Regions from separate parts of the Massilia sp. BKSP1R2A-1 genome, predicted to be linked through region 1. Evidence: riboswitches for the same ligand, from Rfam matches in the RefSeq annotation. Region 1 holds a riboswitch; each other region holds the start of a gene.
The links. A riboswitch is a leader RNA that binds a small molecule or an ion and turns the genes downstream of it on or off. The one in region 1 is predicted to bind cobalamin.
Positions count from the first base shown of each region.

Region 2: another riboswitch for cobalamin. It lies ahead of ACQ7JA_RS01965 (cobaltochelatase subunit CobN); the one in region 1 lies ahead of ACQ7JA_RS24675 (TonB-dependent receptor domain-containing protein).
Region 3: another riboswitch for cobalamin. It lies ahead of ACQ7JA_RS00235 (TonB-dependent receptor family protein); the one in region 1 lies ahead of ACQ7JA_RS24675 (TonB-dependent receptor domain-containing protein).

Region 1 covers NZ_JBOBRE010000025.1:718-7,285, reverse strand. Annotated here, with positions in the region: gene cobO (cob(I)yrinic acid a,c-diamide adenosyltransferase) at 1-556, opposite strand, end outside; gene ACQ7JA_RS24685 (ABC transporter ATP-binding protein) at 553-1,326, opposite strand; gene ACQ7JA_RS24680 (FecCD family ABC transporter permease) at 1,328-2,350, opposite strand; gene ACQ7JA_RS24675 (TonB-dependent receptor domain-containing protein) at 2,377-4,212, opposite strand; cobalamin riboswitch at 4,281-4,510, opposite strand; gene cobC (alpha-ribazole phosphatase family protein) at 4,531-5,073, opposite strand; gene ACQ7JA_RS24665 (adenosylcobinamide-GDP ribazoletransferase) at 5,076-5,840, opposite strand; gene cobT (nicotinate-nucleotide--dimethylbenzimidazole phosphoribosyltransferase) at 5,842-6,568, opposite strand, start outside.
Region 2 covers NZ_JBOBRE010000001.1:438,461-445,028, reverse strand. Annotated here, with positions in the region: gene ppc (phosphoenolpyruvate carboxylase) at 1-2,694, shown strand, start outside; cobalamin riboswitch at 2,755-2,971, shown strand; gene ACQ7JA_RS01965 (cobaltochelatase subunit CobN) at 3,121-6,568, shown strand, end outside.
Region 3 covers NZ_JBOBRE010000001.1:51,244-57,811, forward strand. Annotated here, with positions in the region: gene ACQ7JA_RS00220 (DODA-type extradiol aromatic ring-opening family dioxygenase) at 1-626, opposite strand, end outside; gene ACQ7JA_RS00225 (hypothetical protein) at 679-1,590, opposite strand; gene ACQ7JA_RS00230 (M1 family metallopeptidase) at 1,596-3,800, opposite strand; cobalamin riboswitch at 3,933-4,181, shown strand; gene ACQ7JA_RS00235 (TonB-dependent receptor family protein) at 4,266-6,227, shown strand; gene ACQ7JA_RS00240 (cobalamin-binding protein) at 6,227-6,568, shown strand, end outside.

The sequences.
Region 1 (6,568 bases):
CCGTGTCTGCCACCGCGACCAGTTCCGGCGGCGCCGCGCGGCCGGTCACCACCACGTGCTGCATCACGGGACGGTCGAGCAGGTCGGCGATCACGGTGTGCACGTCGAGGTACTTGTACTTGAGCGCGATGTTCAGTTCGTCCAGCACCACCATGCCGTAGGCGGGATCGCGCAGGAAGCGGCGCGCCTGCTCCCAGGCTTCGTTCGCCTTGGCGATGTCGCGCTCGCGGTCCTGGGTCTCCCAGGTATAGCCTTCGCCCATGGCGTGGAAGCTGACTTCGTCCGGGAAGCGCCGCAGGAATTTTTCTTCTCCCGTCGACATCGCGCCCTTGATGAACTGGACCACGCCCACCTTCATGCCATGGCCCAGCGCCCGCGTCACCATGCCGAAGGCGCTCGAGCTCTTGCCCTTGCCGTTGCCCGTATTGACGATGATGATGCCGATTTCCTTGTCGGCGGCGGCAATTTTTGCATCGATGACGGCCTTCTTGCGCTCCATGCGCTGGCGGTGGCGCTCGTTCAGCGCGTCGATTTCGGAGGAGTTCAGCTCGTTCATGGGGTGGCCTCGTGAGGAAGGAAGATGCGGCGGCCGCCGTGCTCGAGCATGTCGATCGGGTGGCCGAGGTAGTCGCCCAGCAGGGCGGGCTGCATGGTCTCCTCGATGGGACCGGCCTGCCAGCGGCCGTCGCCCATGAGCAGCAGCGCGTGGGTGGAAATGCGGTAGGCGAGATTCAGGTCGTGGCCGATCATGACGACGATCTTTCCCTGTTCGCGGCAAAGACGGGCCAGCAGGGCCATGACGCTGACCTGGTGCGCCAGGTCGAGGGCATTGGCCGGCTCGTCCAGCAGCAGCAGCGGGGTGTCCTGGGCCAGCAGCGCGGCGATCGCGACCCGCTGGCGCTCGCCGCCGGACAGGGTGCGCACGTCGCGCTCGGCCAGCTCGGCGACTTCCATCGAGGCGAGCGCCGTCATCGCGGCCTGGTGGTCGTCGCTGCCCTCCCAGTAGCGGTTGGCGTGATAGGGATGGCGCGCCGACAGCACGGTTTCGATGACGCTGTACGAGAAGGCATCGTGGCGCGACTGCGCCAGGAAGGCGCGCTGGCGCGCCAGTTCTTCGGGGGGCCACTGGTCCAGCGCGCGGCCGCCGACATGGACGGCGCCGGCATCGGGACGGTGCAGGCCTGCGAGCGTGCGCAGCAGGGTGCTCTTGCCGGCGCCGTTGCGGCCGATGATGCTCCAGCATTCGCCCGGGCGCGCCGCCCAGTCGAGCTGCCGCAGCAGGGTGCGCTTGCCGAGCCGCAGGTCGAGATGTTCGGCTCTGATCATGTCACTTCCTCAGCCGGTGCAGTTGATAGAGGAATACCGGCGCGCCGATGATCGCCGTGATCGCGCCCACCGGCAGCTGCTGCGGCGCGATGATGGTGCGCGCGAGCGTATCGCACAGCACCAGGAAGCCCCCGCCCGCCAGCACCGCCGACGGGATCAGGACCCGGTGGTCGGGGCCGAAGGCGAAGCGGCAGGCATGCGGGATGATCAGGCCGACGAATCCGACCGAGCCGGCGCTGGTCACGGCGCTGGCGGTCAGGACGCCGGAGACGAAGAACAGTCCCTTGCGCAGGCGGCCGACGCGGATGCCCAGCGTGGCGGCCGCTTCCGCATGCAGCGCGACCACGTTCATGGCGCGCGCGCTGCGCAGCGCATACAGCAGCGCGCCGCCCAGCACGATCCAGGGCGCCAGACGCAGCGGCGCGCCGGCGAGGTCGCCGATCATCCAGAAGATCATGCTGCGCAGCCTGCCTTCCGGCGCGATCGACAGCATCAGGGTGATCAGGGCCATGCAGGCCGAGGACAGGATCACGCCGGTCAGCAGCAGCATCGAGGTGCCGCCCTCGACAGCCAGGCCGCCGCGCATGTCGCGCCGGGCCAGCAGGTAGAGCAGCATCGATACCCCGACCGCACCGCCCAGCGCGGCCATGTCGACGATGAAGGCGGTCGCCATCATGAGCAGCGCGAACAGCGCGCCGACCGAGGCGCCGGCCGAGATCCCGAGCACATAGGGGTCGGCCAGCGGGTTGCGCAGGAGCGCCTGCATCATCACGCCCGCGAGGGCGAGCGCGCCGCCGGTGACGAAGGCCGTCAGGGCACGGCTGGCGCGCAGCTCGATCAGCGAGGCGGCCAGCGTCCCGCTTTCGCCGCGCGCCAGCTGGCGCAGGGCGTCGGGCACGTCCGCCAGCGGGACGGAGATCGAGCCCGTCATGCCGGCAAACAGCAGGCTGGCGACGGCGCACAGCAGCAGCACGCCGATGACGAGCGTGGCGCGCTGGCGGAGCAGGAAGGCTGGGTGATGCATGCGTCTCCTCTCGATGGTGCGTCCGGTCAGCGCATACCGTAGCGCAGCGCGGCGAACCAGGTGCGGCCGCTGGTGCCATAGAAGCGCGCCAGTTCGTACTGCTTGTCCGTCACGTTGTTGAGGCGTACCAGCAGCGACAGGTCGGGCGTGACCTGCCAGCTAGTGTACAGGTTGAGCAGCCCATAGCCGCCCAGCGGGCGCAGGTTGGCGGCGTCGTTGAAGCGCCTGCCGGACAGCTGCAGTTCCGCGCCCGTCTTGACGGGGCCGAAGCTGGTGTCGGCGGCGAACTTGGCGTGCTTCTTCGAACGGCGCAGCAACTGCTTGCCCGTGGTTTCGTCGGTCGGGTCCTGCCAGTCCAGGCTGCCGTGCAGATTGATTGCCGCGAGACGGGTCCGGGCTGCCAGCGTCACGCCTTCCAGCTTGGCCTCGTTGACGTTATAGGCGCAGCTGCCGATGCCGGTGCCCGGGCACGGCGTGCTCGAGACGATCATGTCGGTCAGGCGGTTACGGTAGTAGCTCGCATCGAGCTGCACGCGGCCGCCATCGTAGTGCAGCCCCGCTTCGCGGTTGCGGCCCTTCTCGGGCTTGTTGGTCTCCAGGCCGTAGCCGGGGTAGTACAGCTCGTTGAAGGTCGGTGCGCGGAAGCTCGTGCCGACGCTGGCGGTCGCGCGCAGGCCATTGCCGAGCTCAATGCCGTAACCGGCGGCGCCCGTGATCTTGTTCCCGTAGACCGAGCGATCGTGGCGGGCGCTCAGGTCGAGCAGGTGAGCGCCGCGCCGGGCCGAGTAGGCGGCCGCATAGGAGTTGGTGATCCGCGCGCGGTTCAAGGCGCGGCTGGAACTGGACTCGACGTCTTCCTTGCGGTGGCTGTAGAGCAGCTGCAGCGTGTCGGCGCCAATGGCGATGGCGTTCTGCCAGGTGAGCTCGTCCTGGCGGGTTTCGATCTGGCTGCGGCCGGACGCGGTGGCGTTGGTGAAGCTGCCCAGCTGGTCCCGTGAAGCCGCGTACTGCAGGGTGCTGCGCCAGTTGGCGCTGACCTGGCTGCTCGCATGGACGGCGGCCGTGTTGAGTTCCTGCTCGTTGTGGGTGTCGTAGCTGCCGGCGCCGCTGTCGTACTGGGCGCGCAGGGCGCTGTGCAGGAGCTGGGCGCCCACCTCCAGCCCAGGAGCCACGGTATAGGACAGCTGGCCGTTGGCGCTGCGGCGGCGGTAGCCGTCTTCGTCCGGGTTGAAGCCGGAAGCGCCCGGCCGGGTGGACGAGAAGCCGTCGGCATCTTCGTAGCCGGCGGTGAAGGCATAGCGCAAGCCGCCGCCCGAACCGGAGACGGTGCTGGCGGCCGCGCGCGTGGCGTTGCTGCCGGCGCCGAGCGAGGCGGTGACGACCGGACCGCCTTCGCCCTTGCGCGTGAAGACCTGGATGACGCCGCCGATCGCGTCGGCGCCGTACAGCGTCGTCAGCGGACCATAGACGATCTCGATGCGCTCGATGGCGGACAGGGGAATCGCGTTCCAGGCCGCGGTGCCGCTGGTCGAGGAGCCGACGCGCACGCCGTCGAGCAGGACCACGACCTGGTTGGCGTTGGAGCCGCGCAGGTAGACGTCGGTGGAGGCGCCCGGGCCGCCGTTGCGGGTGATCTCGATGCCGCGCTGGCGCTGCAGGATGTCGGCCACCGAACCGGCGCCGGAGCGTGCGATCTCTTCGGCGTGGATGACGGTGGTATCGGCGATCACGTCATGCGCGCGCTGCGGCATGCGGTTGGCGGTGACGACGACCGTGTCGGCGCTGGTCTGGGCGAAAGAAGGGAGAGTGAAGACGAATGCGAGCGAGCACGCAGCCGCCAGCCGTGTTACAGGAAGATTCATGAAATGTTCACGTCAAGGACAACCAGCCGACGTCCCCGTAGGCCAGATTGAACAGAAGCGCGGCATGGCCACGCTTCCACCTTTTGGCCGGTATCCGGGCTGGCAAGTGTGGCCGTCCGACCTTCCCATGCAAATCGCACAGTGGTCATGGAGGACGGTTCGCCGCGGACTCTTTCGAGCGCGGCACTTGCTTACCGTTGCGGGGGCAGCACACCTTGGCCTTGTTGAAGGGCTTCGTGTTTCCCGTTTAACTGCGCCTGTGAATACAGGCGCGAGCACCAAAACGCCGACATTATACGTGAGCGCGACGCGGTGTTGTCAGTCCTTCAGCATGATGATGCCGCCATAGTCGATGCGGTGTGCTTCGGAGGCCGCGCGCAGCGCCGCCTGTTCGATGCTGCCGCCGGCGTGGAGGGCGGCGAGCAGGCGCATGCTGCCCGCGTGGCAGACGAGCAGGGCGCGCGGGTGACGTGTTTCGCGCAGCGCGTCGAAGCATGCGGCCACGCGGCGGGCGACATCCATGACGCTCTCTCCGCCGCCGGGCCGGTAGTGCAGCAGGTCGGCGCTCCAGGCGTCTACCTCGGCGCGGGGGATGGCGTCCCAGGGCTGCATCTCCCAGGCGCCGAAGTCCATCTCGGCCAGGCGCGCGTCGAAGGTGACGGGCGCGCCCAGCTGCGCCGCGAGCTCGGCGCAGCGCCTGAGCGGGCTGGCGAAGACAGGCAGGTCGCCGGGCAGCCCGGCTTCACGCAGGCCCTGGGCGACGGCGGCGATCGCGGAGGGCGAGGCGGCGACGTCGCTGCGGCCATAGCAGATGCCGGGGGCGACTTCGGGCTGTGGATGGCGGACGAGGACCAGCTCCATGGCTAGCCGAGGGTGGCCAGGATGGCGATGTAGGCGACCGCTTCCGCCAGTTGCTGCACGGCGCCGAGGCAGTCGCCGGTATAGCCTCCGATGCGGCGGCTGAATTTGCGGGCCAGCCACCAGGTGGCGATCACGCAGGCCAGCAGTGCGGCAAGCACGGCTTGCGCTGAGAGCAGGCCGCCTGCGAGCAGCAGGGCTGCGGCCAGGGCAACCGTCAGCAGAGCGATGCAGAACTCGGCAGTGGACATGCGTTCGGCCAGCGGCTTGGCCTTGCCTTCCGCGCGTGAGTATTCCATGCGCCAGATGAGCGAGGTCGCGCACAGGCGTGACAGCGGGTGGGCCAGCAGCATGGCGCCGATGGCGCTGGTCAAGGGCAGCGTCGCAAGCGCCGTGACTTTCGTGCCCAGCATGCACACGACGCCGATCGCACCGTAGGCGCCGACGCGCGAGTCCTTCATGATCTCCAGCACGCGCTCGCGCGTCATGCCGCCGCCAAGACCGTCACAGGTGTCGGCGAAGCCGTCTTCGTGGAAGGCGCCGGTGATGTAGATGGTGGCCGCGGTCGAGAGCACCGCGGCCACCGGTGCCGGCAGCACGAGGGCGCAGGCTCCGTAGACGGCGGCGCCGATCATGCCCACCACGACGCCGACGAGCGGGAAGTAGCGGGAGGCGTGGTGCAGCCAGTCCTGCTCGAATCCGACCCAGCGCGGGATCGGCAGGCGGGTGAAGAACTGCAGGGCGACGAAGAACAGGCGCAGTTGCTGCATCTTACTGGCCGCTGGTACTGACCGAGGCCGATGCGAAGGTGGCCATCTCGTTCAGGAAGTTCGCAGCCGCATGCAGCAGGGGCAGGGCAAGCGCGCTGCCGGTGCCTTCGCCCAGGCGCAGGCCGAGTTTCAGGAGCGGGCGGGCGCCCAGGCTCTCGAGCATCATGCGGTGGCCGTTCTCGTCCGAGCAGTGGGCGAACACGCAGTAGTCGAGGATGGCCGGCTGCAGGCGCGCCGCGACCAGCAAGGCGCTGGTGACGATGAAGCCGTCGATCAGCAGCACCTTGCGCAGCTCTGCTGCTTTCAGCATGGCGCCGACCATCATGCCGATCTCGAAACCGCCGAAGGTGGCCAGCACCTCGAGCGGCGAGGTGGCGCCTGCATGCCTGTCGACGGCGGCGGCGATGACCTGCTGCTTGCGTGCGATCCCTTCGCCCGAGAGGCCCGTGCCGGCGCCCACGCATTGGGACAGCGGCAGCCTGGTGAGCTTGTGCATGAGGGCCGCGGCCGCAGTGGTATTGCCGATACCCATTTCGCCGAAGCCGACGACGTTGCCCGGCAGGTCGCGCATCAGGGCCATGCCGTGCTCGAGCGCGGTATCCAGTTCCTGCGGCGACATCGCGGCCTCCTGGGCGAAGTTGCGGGTCCCGCGGCCCACCTTGCAGTCGACCAGGCCGGCGCGCGGGCCGAAGTCGTGGTTCACGCCGGCGTCCACGACGTGCAGGGCG
Region 2 (6,568 bases), on a different contig from region 1:
GACCAGGAAGGCGAGCAGGTCTTCGAGATGGTCGAGACCATCCGCCAGACCGCCGTGCGCTTCCGCCGCGAAGCCGACCCGAAGGCCGGCGAAGAGCTTGCGACCCTGCTGCACCGTCTCACGCGCGACCAGACCATCACGGTGGTGCGCGCCTTCTCCTACTTCTCGCACCTGGCGAATATCGCCGAGGACCAGCACCATATCCGCCGCCGCCGCGCCCACCTGCTCAAGGGTTCCGGCCCGCAGCAGGGCAGCGTCAGCTTCGCGCTCGGCAAGCTGCGCGACGCCGGCGTGCCGCGCGAGACCGTCGAGGGCTTTTTCCAGGACGCCCTGATCGCCCCCGTGCTGACCGCCCACCCGACCGAGGTGCAGAGGAAGAGCATCCTGGACGCCGAGCACGACATCGCCCGCCTGCTGGCCGAGCGCGACCGCGGCCTGACCCCGAAGGAAGCGCAGAAGAACGGCCAGCTGCTGCACGCGCGCGTCGCCACCCTGTGGCAGACCCGCATGCTGCGCTACTCCAAGCTGACCGTGGCCGACGAGATCGACAACGCCCTGTCCTACTACCGCATCACCTTCCTGCGTGAAGTCCCCGCCCTGTACGACGACATCGAAGAAGAGATCGCGAGCCGCTACGAGGGCGAGGCGAAGGCGATGGACGAGGCCCAGTTCCTGCAGATGGGCAGCTGGATCGGCGGCGACCGCGACGGCAACCCGAACGTCAACGCCGACACCATGCGCCATGCGCTGACGCGCCAGTCGACCACCATCCTCGACTTCTACCTGGAAGAAGTGCATGCCCTCGGCGCCGAACTGTCGACCTCGACCCTGCTGGTGCCGGTGACGCCCGAGATGCAGGCCCTGGCCGACGCCTCGGTCGACACCTCGCCGCACCGCAGCGACGAACCCTACCGCCGCGCCCTGATCGGCATCTACGCGCGCCTGGCCGCCACCGCACGCGAGCTCGGCGTCGGCCACATCCTGCGCAAGGAAGTCGCCGAAGCCCCGCCCTACCTCGACGCCGGCCTGTTCGCGGCCGACCTCGAAGTCATCGCGGATTCCCTGCGCGCCAACCACGGCGGCATGCTGGTCGAGCCGCGCCTCGCGGGCCTGAAGCGCGCCGCGCGCATCTTCGGCTTCCACCTGGCCTCGCTCGACATGCGCCAGAGTTCGGACGTGCACGAGCGCGTGCTGACCGAGCTGTTCGCACGCGCCGGCGCCGAGAAAGATTATTCGACACTCGAGGAAGCGCAGAAGGTCGAGCTGCTGCTGGCCGAACTGGCCCAGCCGCGCCCCCTGTACTCGCCCTACGAAGCGTATTCGGACGAGACCAATTCGGAACTCGCCATCCTGCGCACCGCGCGCGAGATCCGCCTGCGCTACGGCAGCCGCGCGATCCGCAACTACATCATCTCGCATACCGAGACCGTGTCCGACCTGCTCGAAGTCCTGCTGCTGCAGAAGGAAACCGGCCTGCTGCGCGTGTCTTCCGGCTCCTGCGACGTGATGGTGATCCCGCTGTTCGAGACCATTCCCGACCTGCAGCGCGCAAGCGGCATCATGGACGAGTGGATGTCCCTGCCGCCGGTCGCGAAAGTCATCGAGCAGCAGGGCCGCCTGCAGGAAGTCATGCTCGGCTACTCGGATTCGAACAAGGACGGCGGCTTCATGACCTCGAACTGGGAGCTCTACCAGGCCGAACTGAAGCTGGTCGACGTGTTCGCGGCCAGGAACGTCAAACTGCGCCTCTTCCACGGCCGCGGCGGCACCGTCGGCCGCGGCGGCGGCCCGAGCTACGATGCGATCCGCGCCCAGCCGCCCGGCACCGTCAACGGCCAGATCCGCCTGACCGAACAGGGCGAGATCATTTCGTCGAAGTTCTCGAATCCCGAGATCGGCCGGCGCAACCTGGAGCTGCTGGTGGCCGCGACCCTCGAGGCGAGCCTGTCGCCGCGCGACGAGGACGCCGCCAGCCGCGAGCGCCTGTCGCGCTTCGAGGCGGTGATGGCCGAGCTGTCCGAGCGCGCCTACCGGGCCTACCGCAACCTGGTCTACGAGACCCCGGGCTTCACCGACTACTTCTTCTCGGCCACCCCGATCGCCGAGATCGCGGAACTGAACCTCGGTTCGCGCCCGGCCTCGCGCAAGTCGACCCGCCGCATCGAAGACCTGCGCGCGATTCCCTGGGGCTTCTCCTGGGGCCAGTGCCGCCTTCTGCTGCCGGGCTGGTACGGCTTCGGCGCCGCCGTCAGCGGCTGGATCAACGATGGCGACCGCGAATCGCGGCTCGAACTGCTGCGCGAGATGTACGGCGCCTGGCCCTTCTTCGCCACGCTGCTGTCGAACATGGACATGGTGCTGGCCAAGACCGACCTCGCCATCGCCTCGCGCTACGCGAGCCTGGTGGCGGACGCCGAGCTGCGCGAACGCATCTTCCGCCGCATCACCGCGGAGCATGGCGAGACCCTGCGCTGCCTGGAAGCGATCACGGGAACGAACGAACGCCTGGCCGGCAACCCGCTGCTGGCGCGTTCGATCCAGAACCGCTTCGCCTACCTCGACCCGCTGAACCACCTGCAGGTGGAACTCATCCATCGCCGCAGGAAGCTGGGCGACAACGCGGATCCGCGGGTGCACCGCGGCATCCACCTCTCCATCAACGGGGTGGCGGCAGGCCTGCGCAATACAGGCTGACGCATCTGCCGCGTCTGCGGCTGAAGATTGCCGTGACAACAACGCCACTCGGCGTTACAATCCGCCGCTTGAGCGATTGGTGCCCTTCCGCAGGTCTGCGGGAGGGTGAAACGGGAAGCCGGTGACGCGCGGGATGATCATCCCCGCCAGTCCGGCGCAGCCCCCGCTGCTGTAAGCCTGACGACGCCGGCCGTACGCCACTGTGCATTGCACGGGAAGGCAGGGCCGGCGAAGGACGAAGGCGAGCCAGAAGACCGGCCAGTCACGATGCACTTTGTAGCGCCCGGGGTGTGGCGCTGCCGGTTGGCTGTCCCTATTCTTCGGTCCAGGTCTCGACACCGTGTGCGCCTTTTGGCGCGCCGGGACGCGCGCGGCTGCTCCATGGAACACGGGGCCGCCTGGTTTTCGTCCCGAGGTCGACCTGAATTGAGCGCTCGTGTATTCCATCGCGTCCTGGCGGCCCTGTGCTGCCTGTGCGCCCTGCCCGTCCAGGCGGGCACCCTGTTCGCCGTCGTCACCGAACGCGCGGCGCCCAGCGCCATCGAAGCTGCCCACCGCCACCTGGCGCGCCATCCGAAAGACCGCATCCTGCTGCGCACGCCGGCCCAGCTGATGGCGGCCGGTGAACGTGACGTCGAACGCTGGATCGCCGGCGCCGACAGCGTACTCGCGGTCTCGGTCTTCGGCGACCCGGCGCGGCGCCTGAAGGATGCGGTCGCGCGCCACGCGCGGCCATCCGCTCAGGTGCTGGCCTTCAACGGCGAAGCCTCCCTCAGTCTCATGACGCGCGGCCGCCACGGCAGCCTGAGCGAGTTTTCGCCCGAGCTGCTGCGCCAGCTGTCGAACGAAACGCCGCCGGAAACGGCCCTGCGGGCAGCCGCCCTTGACACCGCTAGCGCGCACTGGCTGGCCGCACGCCGCCTGTGGCAAGGCAGCGGCAGCGACAACACGGCGGCCCTGTTCGCCCACCTGCTTGCACGAGATACGCCCGTTCCCGCGCCACGTCCCGAGCCGATGCTGCGCCTGCGCGTGGGCGAGCGCGAACTCGCCGACGGGGCAGCGTGGGGACACGCCGCGGAGCTCGGCCTGAAGGACAGGCCGACCGTCGTCGTACTGGATCTCGCCAATATGGATGCCGTGGTCCCGGCCGCGCTGTGCCGCCAGGTCGAAGCCCGGGGCCAGCCCTGCGTGCAGCTGCTCACCCGCTGGGGCGGCACCTCGCGCGAGGCGCTCGAGCGCCTGCCCGAACTGGTCGCGCCCGCGCGCCCGGCCGCGCTGGTGGTGCTGCAGGACTTCGTGGTCGGCGCCGCCGAAGGCCGCGAGGCGGTCGAGCAAGCTTTCAAGCGCCTCGACATCCCCGTGTTCAAGGCCATCCGCCTGATGGACCGCAGCGCCATGCAGTGGCAGCTCTCGCCAGACGGCCTGAGCCCCGACTCGGTCCAGTACCGCGTGGCCCTGCCCGAGCTGCAGGGCATCGGCCAGCCCATCGTCGTCGCCGCGCTCGGCAAGGCGCAGCGCGATGCGCGGACCGGCATCGAGAACCGCCCGCCCGAGGTACTGGAACAGGAAGCCGCCCGCGTGGCGGCGCGCGTGGACCGCTGGCTGCTTTTATCCGCCAAGCCGAACCGCGACAAGCGGGTCGCCCTGGTCTACTACAACCACCCGCCGGGCCGCCAGAACATCGGCGCCGACAACCTCGACGTGCCGGCCTCGCTGTTCGACATGCTGCATGCGATGAAGGCCGCCGGCTATACGGTGGGCGAACTGCCGGCCTCGCCCGAGGCGCTGCTGGACCGCATCATGGCGCATGGCGTCAACCTGCCCGAAGACCGCGCCGCCCTGCGCGAGCTGGCCGGGGCCGTGAATGGCGTCACGGGCGAGGAGTACCGGCGCTGGTTCGCCACCCTGTCGCCGCGCGTGCAGGGCGAGATGACGAGCGGCCTGCTGGGGCGCCTGCATGCCGACGTGCTGGCGGCGGAAGCCGGCCGCGAATACCAGCTGGGCCGCAAGCGCGCCGAGGTCGTGATCGCCGAGCTGCAGCACCTGGTCGAGGGCGCCGACCATCCGAGACGCGAGGACGCCCTGCGCGACCTGGCCGCCCTGCGCGAGGGATATATCGCCTGCCTGGACGGGCGCGCCACGCGCCGCTGCGCCACCCTCGCCTCCCTGCAGCGGCGCCTGGTCGGCTACGGCATCGAGGGCATGCGCGGCTGGGGACCGGCGCCGGGCAAGGTGATGGTCGAGGGTGGCAAGCTGCTGGTGCCCGGCCTCGTGTTCGGCAACGTCTTCATCGGCCCGCAGCCGCCACGCGGCTGGGAAGTCGACGAGGAGCTGCTGCACGCGAACACCAGCATCACGCCGCCCCACCAGTACCTGGGTTTCTACCACTGGCTGCGCGACCGCTTCAAGGCCGACGCCCTGGTCCACGTGGGGCGCCACTCGACCTATGAATTCCTGCCCGGGAAAGCCGTGGGCCTGTCCAGCGACGACTACCCGAGCCTGATCGCGGGCGACCTGCCCGGGATCTATCCCTACATCGTCGATGGCGTCGGCGAAGGCACCCAGGCCAAGCGCCGGGGCCTGGCCGTGATGGTCGACCACCTGACGCCGCCGCTGGCCGCCACGCCCCTGTACGACGAACTGCTGTCGCTGCGCCAGGTGGTCGAAAGCTACGAGGCCGCCAGCTCGGAATCGTTGAAAACCCAGGCCGCAGCCTTGATGCGTGAGCGCGTCATCAGGCTAAACCTGCGCGCCGAGCTGGAAGCCTCGATGGCCGACGTGCTGAAGGTGCGCGGTATCGGCTTCGATGCGGCCGACGACGACCTGCTGGCGCACGAGATCGGCCACTATCTCACCAAGCTGCAGGAGAAATTCATGCCCTACGGCCTGCACGTCTTCGGCCGGCCCTGGGAGCGCAAGTCGCTCGACCTGATGCTGGACTCGATGCGCAAGGGCGGCATCACGGACCCGGACATCGAACGCAAGCTGGTCGACTCCCCCAGGCTGGAAATGCGCGGCCTGCTGACCGGCCTGGACGGCCGCTACATCGAACCGGGCAAGGGCAACGATCCGCTACGCTCGCCCGAAGCCCTGCCCACCGGGCGCAACTTCCATGCGGTGGACGGCGACATCCTGCCGACCCGCCTCGGCTACGGCCTGGGCGAGCGCCTGGCCACGCAAGCCGCCGCGCGCGACGCCGGCAAGGAAGTCACGGGCAGCGAAGGCATCATCCTGTGGGCCTCGGACGCGGTGCGCGACGAGGGCGTGATGGTCGCCTTTGCGCTGGCCAAAATGGGCGCCGAGCCGGTGTGGAATGCGCGCGGCGTCGTGACCGACGTGCGCCTGAAACCGGATGCGATCCGGCGCGACGCCATCGTCACGACCTCCGGCCTGTTCCGCGACCTCTACCCAAACCTGATCCGCCTGATCGACCGGGCCGGCCGCCTGGCCCTGGCCGCCTCAGCAGCGACCCTGGAAGAACAGGACCCGCAAGTGCGCGAAGCCCTGCAGGCGGCGCTCGCTCCCCTGCCCGGCAATACCGCCTGGGGACACGAAGCGCTGACGCGCAACCGCGTGGCGCAGGAATGGCTGGCGCGCACCCGCGCCCTGCACACGGAAGGGCTGGCGATGCGGGACGCGGGCGTGGCCGCGGCCCAGCGCATCTTCGGCGACGCCCCCGGCGCCTACGGCACCGGCGTGAACCGCCTGACCGAACGCTCGGGCGCCTGGCGCCAGCGCGAGGAACTGGGCCGCGCCTACCGCCTGCGCATGGGCCACGCCTATGGCCTGGACGCCAACGGCGAGACGCAGCACGCCGCCTTCGACGTGGCGCTGGACGGCATCACGCGCACCTACCACGGCCGCGCCAGCAACC
Region 3 (6,568 bases), on a different contig from region 1:
ATCGCCGCGTTGCGCTCGTCCGGCGGCAGGGCCATCGTCTCCTGCAGCCACCCATCGAAGGCCCGCGAAGCAGCCGCTCCACCCGGACCGAATTGCCGCAGGTTGTGATACGACAGCCCGCTCCCGATGATGAGCACCCCTTCGTCACGCAGCGGCGCCAGCGCGCGCCCGGCCTCGATATGGGCCTGCGGGTCGAGATCGCGCCGCAGCGACAGCTGTACCACGGGCATTGCCGCTTCCGGATACACGGGGTAGAGCATCGAGAACGTCCCATGGTCGAAACCACGCTCCGGATCCAGCCCGGCCGGATGCCCGGCGGCGTTCAGGAGCGCCGCCACGCGGGCTGCCAGCGCCGGCTCGCCCGGCGCCGGATAGCTGATGCGGTAGGTATGCGGCGGAAAGCCGCCATAGTCGTAGATCATGCCGGGCGCTGCGCCTGACGACACCATGAAGCCCGGTGTCTCCCAGTGGCTGGTCACCACCAGCACCGCGCGCACCGCATCCGGTGCGTCACGCCGCATCGCCTGCAGCGAGGCTTCCAGTTTGTCGTAGGCGGGCCCGTATTGGTCCTTCATCCACGGCCAGGGGCCGCCGCCGTGGGACACGAAATAGGTAGGAAGAGTCATGGAGGCTCCGGCGAAACGACATCGAAGCCCCCATGGTAGCCCAGGACGGGAATCAGCGTGGGCGGGCCAGCTCGATCAGTCCGAACAGGCGGGCGCAGCGCATCCAGGCCAGGACCAGCACGGCCAGCTGGGCCAACGCGAGTCCGGCCAGGAAGCTGCCCGTGCCCAGCGCCGGCACGTTGATGCGCGCCACCGCCAGCAGCCCGGCCAGGCAGAGGCCCACGATCGTCACGCCGAAGTAGAAGCCGAGGATGGCCAGCGGCCGGCGCATCAGCAGGCGCAGGCCGGCGACCCAGGCCAGTACGGCCGAGGTGCGGCGGCGCTCCAGCGCCAGCTTGGCGCGTCCGAGGTCCAGGGTCGCGTGGGCCAGCAGGAGCAGCAGGGCGGCAACGATGGTGGCGCCGAGGCGCGCATTGTCGGCCGACGATTCGAGCACGCTCGACGCCGCGTGGTCGGCGGCGGCGTCGCCCGCGATCCCGGCCAGGAAGGCGGCCAGGCCGAGCGGCACGATGGCCCACAGCAGGGTGCGCAGCAGGCGGCCGTATTCCTGCACGCCGCCGGCGGCCAGGGCGGCGAAGCCCAGCGGCTTCGGCGCGCGCGCGGCCGTGATGGCGGCGCCGGTGAGGAGCGGCGACAGCAGCAGCGTCATCGCCAGGGCGACCACGGCCCCGCTGCCGAGCGCCGCGGCGAACTGCGGGTGCAGGCTGACCAGGTCGGTGATCGCGGCCAGGTCGAGGCGATGGGCATAGGCGGCCGCGCCCACGGTGTGGTCGAAGGCGGCGCCGAACATGCGCCACACCGGCAGGCTCGCCACCAGGGCGGGCAGCAGCAGGCCGAGCAGCCAGAGCAGCATCAGGCGCCATTGGAGGGCGGGGCGCAGGGCGCGCAGGAGGCCGCTTTTTGCGTCCGGCGCGGCGGCGTGGCCGGCCTGGGCCGATTCGAACGGCGAGATCGTTGGATGCATGGTCGTCATACGGTGGCGATGAAGGACAGGAGGAGTTGGACGAAGGCCATGGCGTCGCTGGCCCAGCGCGTCGAGGCGCTGCGGTCGGCGGCCAGGGCGCGGCTGTCGTCGAGCTTGTTGACGTCGAGGTAGTGGCTGCGGCGCGGGTCGAGTTCGGCCGACACGGCTTTCGCCGGTTTCACCCAGCTAAAGGTGCGCCATTTTTCCTCGCCCTGCCAGGTCACGGTCTCGCTGCTGCCGTCGGCGAAGCGCACCACCAGGGTCTGGGGGACGCTCGCGCCTTCGCGCCGCACCGTCACCTGGGTGCGGAAGGGGTAGGGGCCGCTGCCATCCTTGGCGTTCGGATTGGCTTTCTCCCAGTCCTTGCGCGCCTTGGCGATGCGCGCATCGAGCGCTGCCTCGGTTTCCTCGATCCGCTTGCCCTTCTCAAGGCGGGTGCCCGCCAGCGGCAGCACTTCCTCGCTGGCGATCGAGGCCACGCGGTCGTCCACGCGGGAGACGGCGTAGATCTGCTTCGCGAAGACTTCCTCGACCGCGGCGCGTTCGCCGCTGCCGTCGGCCAGGGCCTCGCGCAGGTCGGCCACGCTCGGGTGGCGGAACTTCCAGCGGCGGTAGTATTCCTTGAAGCCGCGTTCCATCGCCTCGCGTCCGATGCGTTCCTCGAGGTCGCGCATCACGAGTGCGGTACGGGTATAGACCGGGCCGATGCCCTGCAGGCGCTGCCAGGCATTCTGGCCGGGGGCGTCGGCGGGCCGGTCACGCGGGCTGGTGGCGCGCGTGATGTCGAAGGGATCGAAGACCGGGTCGATGCCGATGCGCTTGAAGAAGGCCGGCATCGGGTGGGCCTGCTGGCCGCGCTCGCGCAGCATGCGGCCGTCCCAGTACTCGTTCAGGCCCTCGTCCAGCATCGGCTCTTCGAACTCGTTGCTGGCCAGGATGCCGTAGAAGTAGCCGTGGCCGAACTCGTGGATGGTCACGCCCTCGAGCATGTACTCGTCGAGCGAGTTCTTCGCCACCTCGGCATGGCCGGATGCCGTGATGAAGGTCGGGTACTCCATCCCGCCCGCTTCCTCCGCGTTGTAGGGCGGGATCACCACCGTCAGCGTGCGGTAGGGGTAGGGGCCGAGGGTGCGCGAGAAGTAGGTCAGCGAATCCTTGGCCGCCTTCATGGCCGGCTTGGCGCTGGCCTCGTACTCGGGCGGGAACAGCACCTGCACCGTCACGGTCGGGCTGCCGGGGCCGGTCCAGGTCTCGACCAGGGGAGGGGCAGAGCGCTTGTCGGCGGTCCAGGCGAAATCGTGCACGTCATGCTGGACGTAGCGGCGCGTGACCATGCCGTTCTTCTCGCTCGGCGCGCCCTGCAGTTCGCCGGTGGCGCCGACGGTGTAGGCCTTGGGCACCGTCAGGCTGACGTCGTAGCTGCCGAAGTCGGCGTAGAACTCGGACTCCATGTGGAATTCGTGGGCGTTCCAGCGTGGCGCGGTGGCGCCGCGTTCGCCCGGCAGTTCCAGCACGGCGATCTTGGGGAACCACTGCGCCACCAGGTGGAAGCTGCCGAAGTAACCGGTGCGCGCTATCACGCGCGGCAGCTGGGTCTGGAAATCGATGTCGAGCGTCGTGCTGGCGCCCGGCGCCACCGCTTCCGGCAGGTCGAAGCGGGCCACGGTATGGTCGGTGGCCGGGCCGCCGTCGGGCTGGACGAAGCGCCACGGCACGCTTGCCGCGCCCTGGCGCACGCTGGCCAAGGCGATGTGGCCCCATTCGCCGTCCCTGATGTCGACGCCGCTGCGGAAGCCTTCGCCGCGGTGGCGCTGCTCGGTGAAGAAGGTGCTGCCGGCGCCCTCGAAGGCATTCATGTAGAGGTGGACGTAGACGCTGCGCACCGGCACCGCGCTGCGGTTGCGCCAGGTGAGGGCCTGCCGGCCCTTGATCAGGTGCTTGTCCGGGTCGAGCGTGGCCTCGATGCGGTAGCTGACCACGCGGTCCGACAAGGTGGCATGGTCGCCGGTGCGCACGCCGCCCCAGGCGGAGGGCGCGCTCGGCGTGGTGACGGCGGCCGCGTCGGGCGCGGCCAGCGCGATGCCGTCCAGCGAGGGTGTGGGGCTTGGCGCCGGCGCGTCGGCCTGGGCCAGCCAGGCAACAGCGCCGCCGGCCGCGAGCAAGGCGGCGGCGAGCACCGCGCGCAACTTGCTCCGTGCTTGGATATGCATGCAGGACTCCCTGTAATGACAATATTGTTTGAACGCGAATATAGCCAGAAGAGCAAAAAAACACCATGGGCATGCGATAGAACGCAGGATTTGAGGATGGACGCGCAAAAAACGCGACAAGGCTTGTCAGGTTATAATCGCGGCCGTTCTGGTGCCCGCGCAGGCGATCCGCCTGCACAGTTAAACGGGAAACACGAGGCAAAGGCGCTGCGCGCCCGCGCCGAGGTGTGCTGCCCCCGCAACGGTCAACAAGCGTCACCGCCTGATAGAAACCCTGTTTGGCGCGGTGACAGGCTGTCTCAATAACCACTGTGCATTGCATAGGAAGGTGGGACAGTCCGTCTTGCAAGCCCGGATACCGGCCAGGACAGGGGGAAGCGCGCATGCGGCAGGGCCGGTGCTGCGTCTTCCGTTGACTCCGGTGTGCGGGGACGCAGGCCGGTGCTTTTACCGAGAACATCCACAATGAATTTTGCTGCCTTCCCAAGCAGCGCGCCGGCCATCAAGCCGCTCGCGCTGGCCTGCGCCTTTTCCCTTTCCATCCTCGCCGCGAACGCCTTCGCCCAGGACACGGCCGTTCCCGAGATCGTCGTCACCGGCGCGCGCTTCCCCGCCCAGGTCTCGCTCGCGCCGATCGGCGCCACCGTCATCACGGCGGAGGACATCCGCCGCGCCGGCGCTACGGACGTGAATGCCGCGATCCGCAAGATCGGCGGCGTGTTCGGCCGCCAGAGCCTGGACGGCTCGCCCGACTTCGCCCTCGACCTGCGCGGCTTCGGCTCCAACGGCAGCCAGAACATGGTGGTGCTGGTCGACGGCGTGCGCATGAACGAGAACGAACTGGCCGGCCCGGTGCTGTCCTCGATTCCCGTGGACACCGTCGAGCGCATCGAGATCCAGCGCGGCGGCAGCAGCGTGCTGTACGGCGAAGGCGCGACCGGCGGCGTGATCAACATCATCACCAGACGCGGTACGCAAGCCGGCTACCACGGCTCCGTGGTGCTGGAAGCCGGCCGCTTCGACCAGTACGATGCGCGCGCGTCCGTCCGCCATGGCGAGGGCCCGCTGTCCTTCGACCTGGCCGCCGCGCGCCAGGGTACCGACAACTACCGCGACAACAACGAATTCCGCCAGAAGACCTTCAGCGGCGGCTTCCAGTGGGCCGCGAACGACGCCCGCATGGGCCTGCGCGTGGAGAGCGCACGCCAGGACATGCGCTTCCCGGGGTCGCTGAGCTATGAACAGTTCGAAGCCAATCCGCGCCAGACCCTGACCCCGAAGGACTTCGGCGCCCTGTCCAGCGACCGCGTGACGGCCTTCGCCGAGAAGCGCGTCGACAACGTGGAATTCGCGGCCGAGCTGGCCCACCGCGAGCGCAAGGTCGAATCGACCTACGACTTCGGCGGCTTCCTCTCCGCCGCGACCTACGACACCCGCCACACCCAGTTCTCGCCGCGCATGCGCCACAGCGCCAACCTGGGCGCCGGCCTGAACGAATTCGTCGCCGGCGTCGACCTGAGCCGCTGGGAGCGTGCCACCAGCCTCGGCTCGGATGCGCGCCAGACTTCGGAAGCCTACTACCTGCGCGACGAGATGCGCTTCGGCGGCGCCGCCAATGCCCGCCTGGCGCTGGGCGCGCGCCACGAGCGCTTCGAGAAGAAAGAGACCAACGCCGCGCTGGCGGTGCCGACCGGCACCCAGACGGTGAACGCCTGGAGCGCGGAAGGCAGCGTCGACGTGGCAGCGAACGTCACCGTGCATGCCAAGGCCGGCCGCAGCTACCGCCTGCCGAATGCCGACGAGAACGGCTACCGTTCCAGCGTCGGCCTGCTCGACGTCCAGACCTCGCGCGACCTCGAGCTGGGCGTGACTGCCGGCACCGACGCCCGCCGCATCGCCGCACGCGTGTTCCGCCACCGCCTGAAGAACGAGATCTTCTACGATCCGACCCTGGGCGGCGGCTGGGGCGCCAACACCAACCTCGACCCGACCCGCCGCCAGGGCCTGGAAGTCGAAGGCCAGATGGCGATCGGCCAGGCGCTGCGCCTGACCGGCCAGTGGCAGCGCGTGGACGCCGAGTTCACCGAGGGCCCGAACGCGGGCCGCGAGATGGTGCTGGTGCCGAAGAACGTCGTGACCGCGCGCCTGGCCTGGGTGGCCGCCGGCCCGCACAGCGCCGACATCGGCGCCCAATGGGTCGACCGCCAGCGTTACGGCAGCGACTTCAGCAACAGCTGCAGCACGCGCATGCCGTCCTTCACGACGATCGACGCCCGCTACGCCTACCGCACCGGTCCCTGGGAAGTCGCGGTCAGCGGCCTGAACCTGGCCGACCGCCAGTACTTCAGCAATGCCTTCGGCTGCCGTTCGGGCATCTACCCGAGCGACGGCCGCCAGCTGAAGCTGGCGCTGCGCTACGACTTCTGATGCGCAGACTGACGCGCTTCGCCGCCGCCGTGCTGCTGGCCTGCGCCGCAGCCACGGTGCAGGCCGCCCCGGTGACCGTGGTCGACGACGCCGGCCGCAAGGTCACGCTCAAGGCGCCGGCGCAGCGCGTCATTTCGATGGCGCCGCACGCCACCGAGCTGCTGTTCGCAGCCGGCGGCGGCGCGCGCGTCGTCGGGGCGATGAACTACAGCGACTACCCGGAAGCGGCGAAATCCATCCCACTGGTGGGCAGTAACAGCCAGATCGACATGGAGCGGGTGCTGGCGTTGAGGCCGGACCTGATCGTGGTCTGGCATACCGGGAACACGGCGCGCCAGATC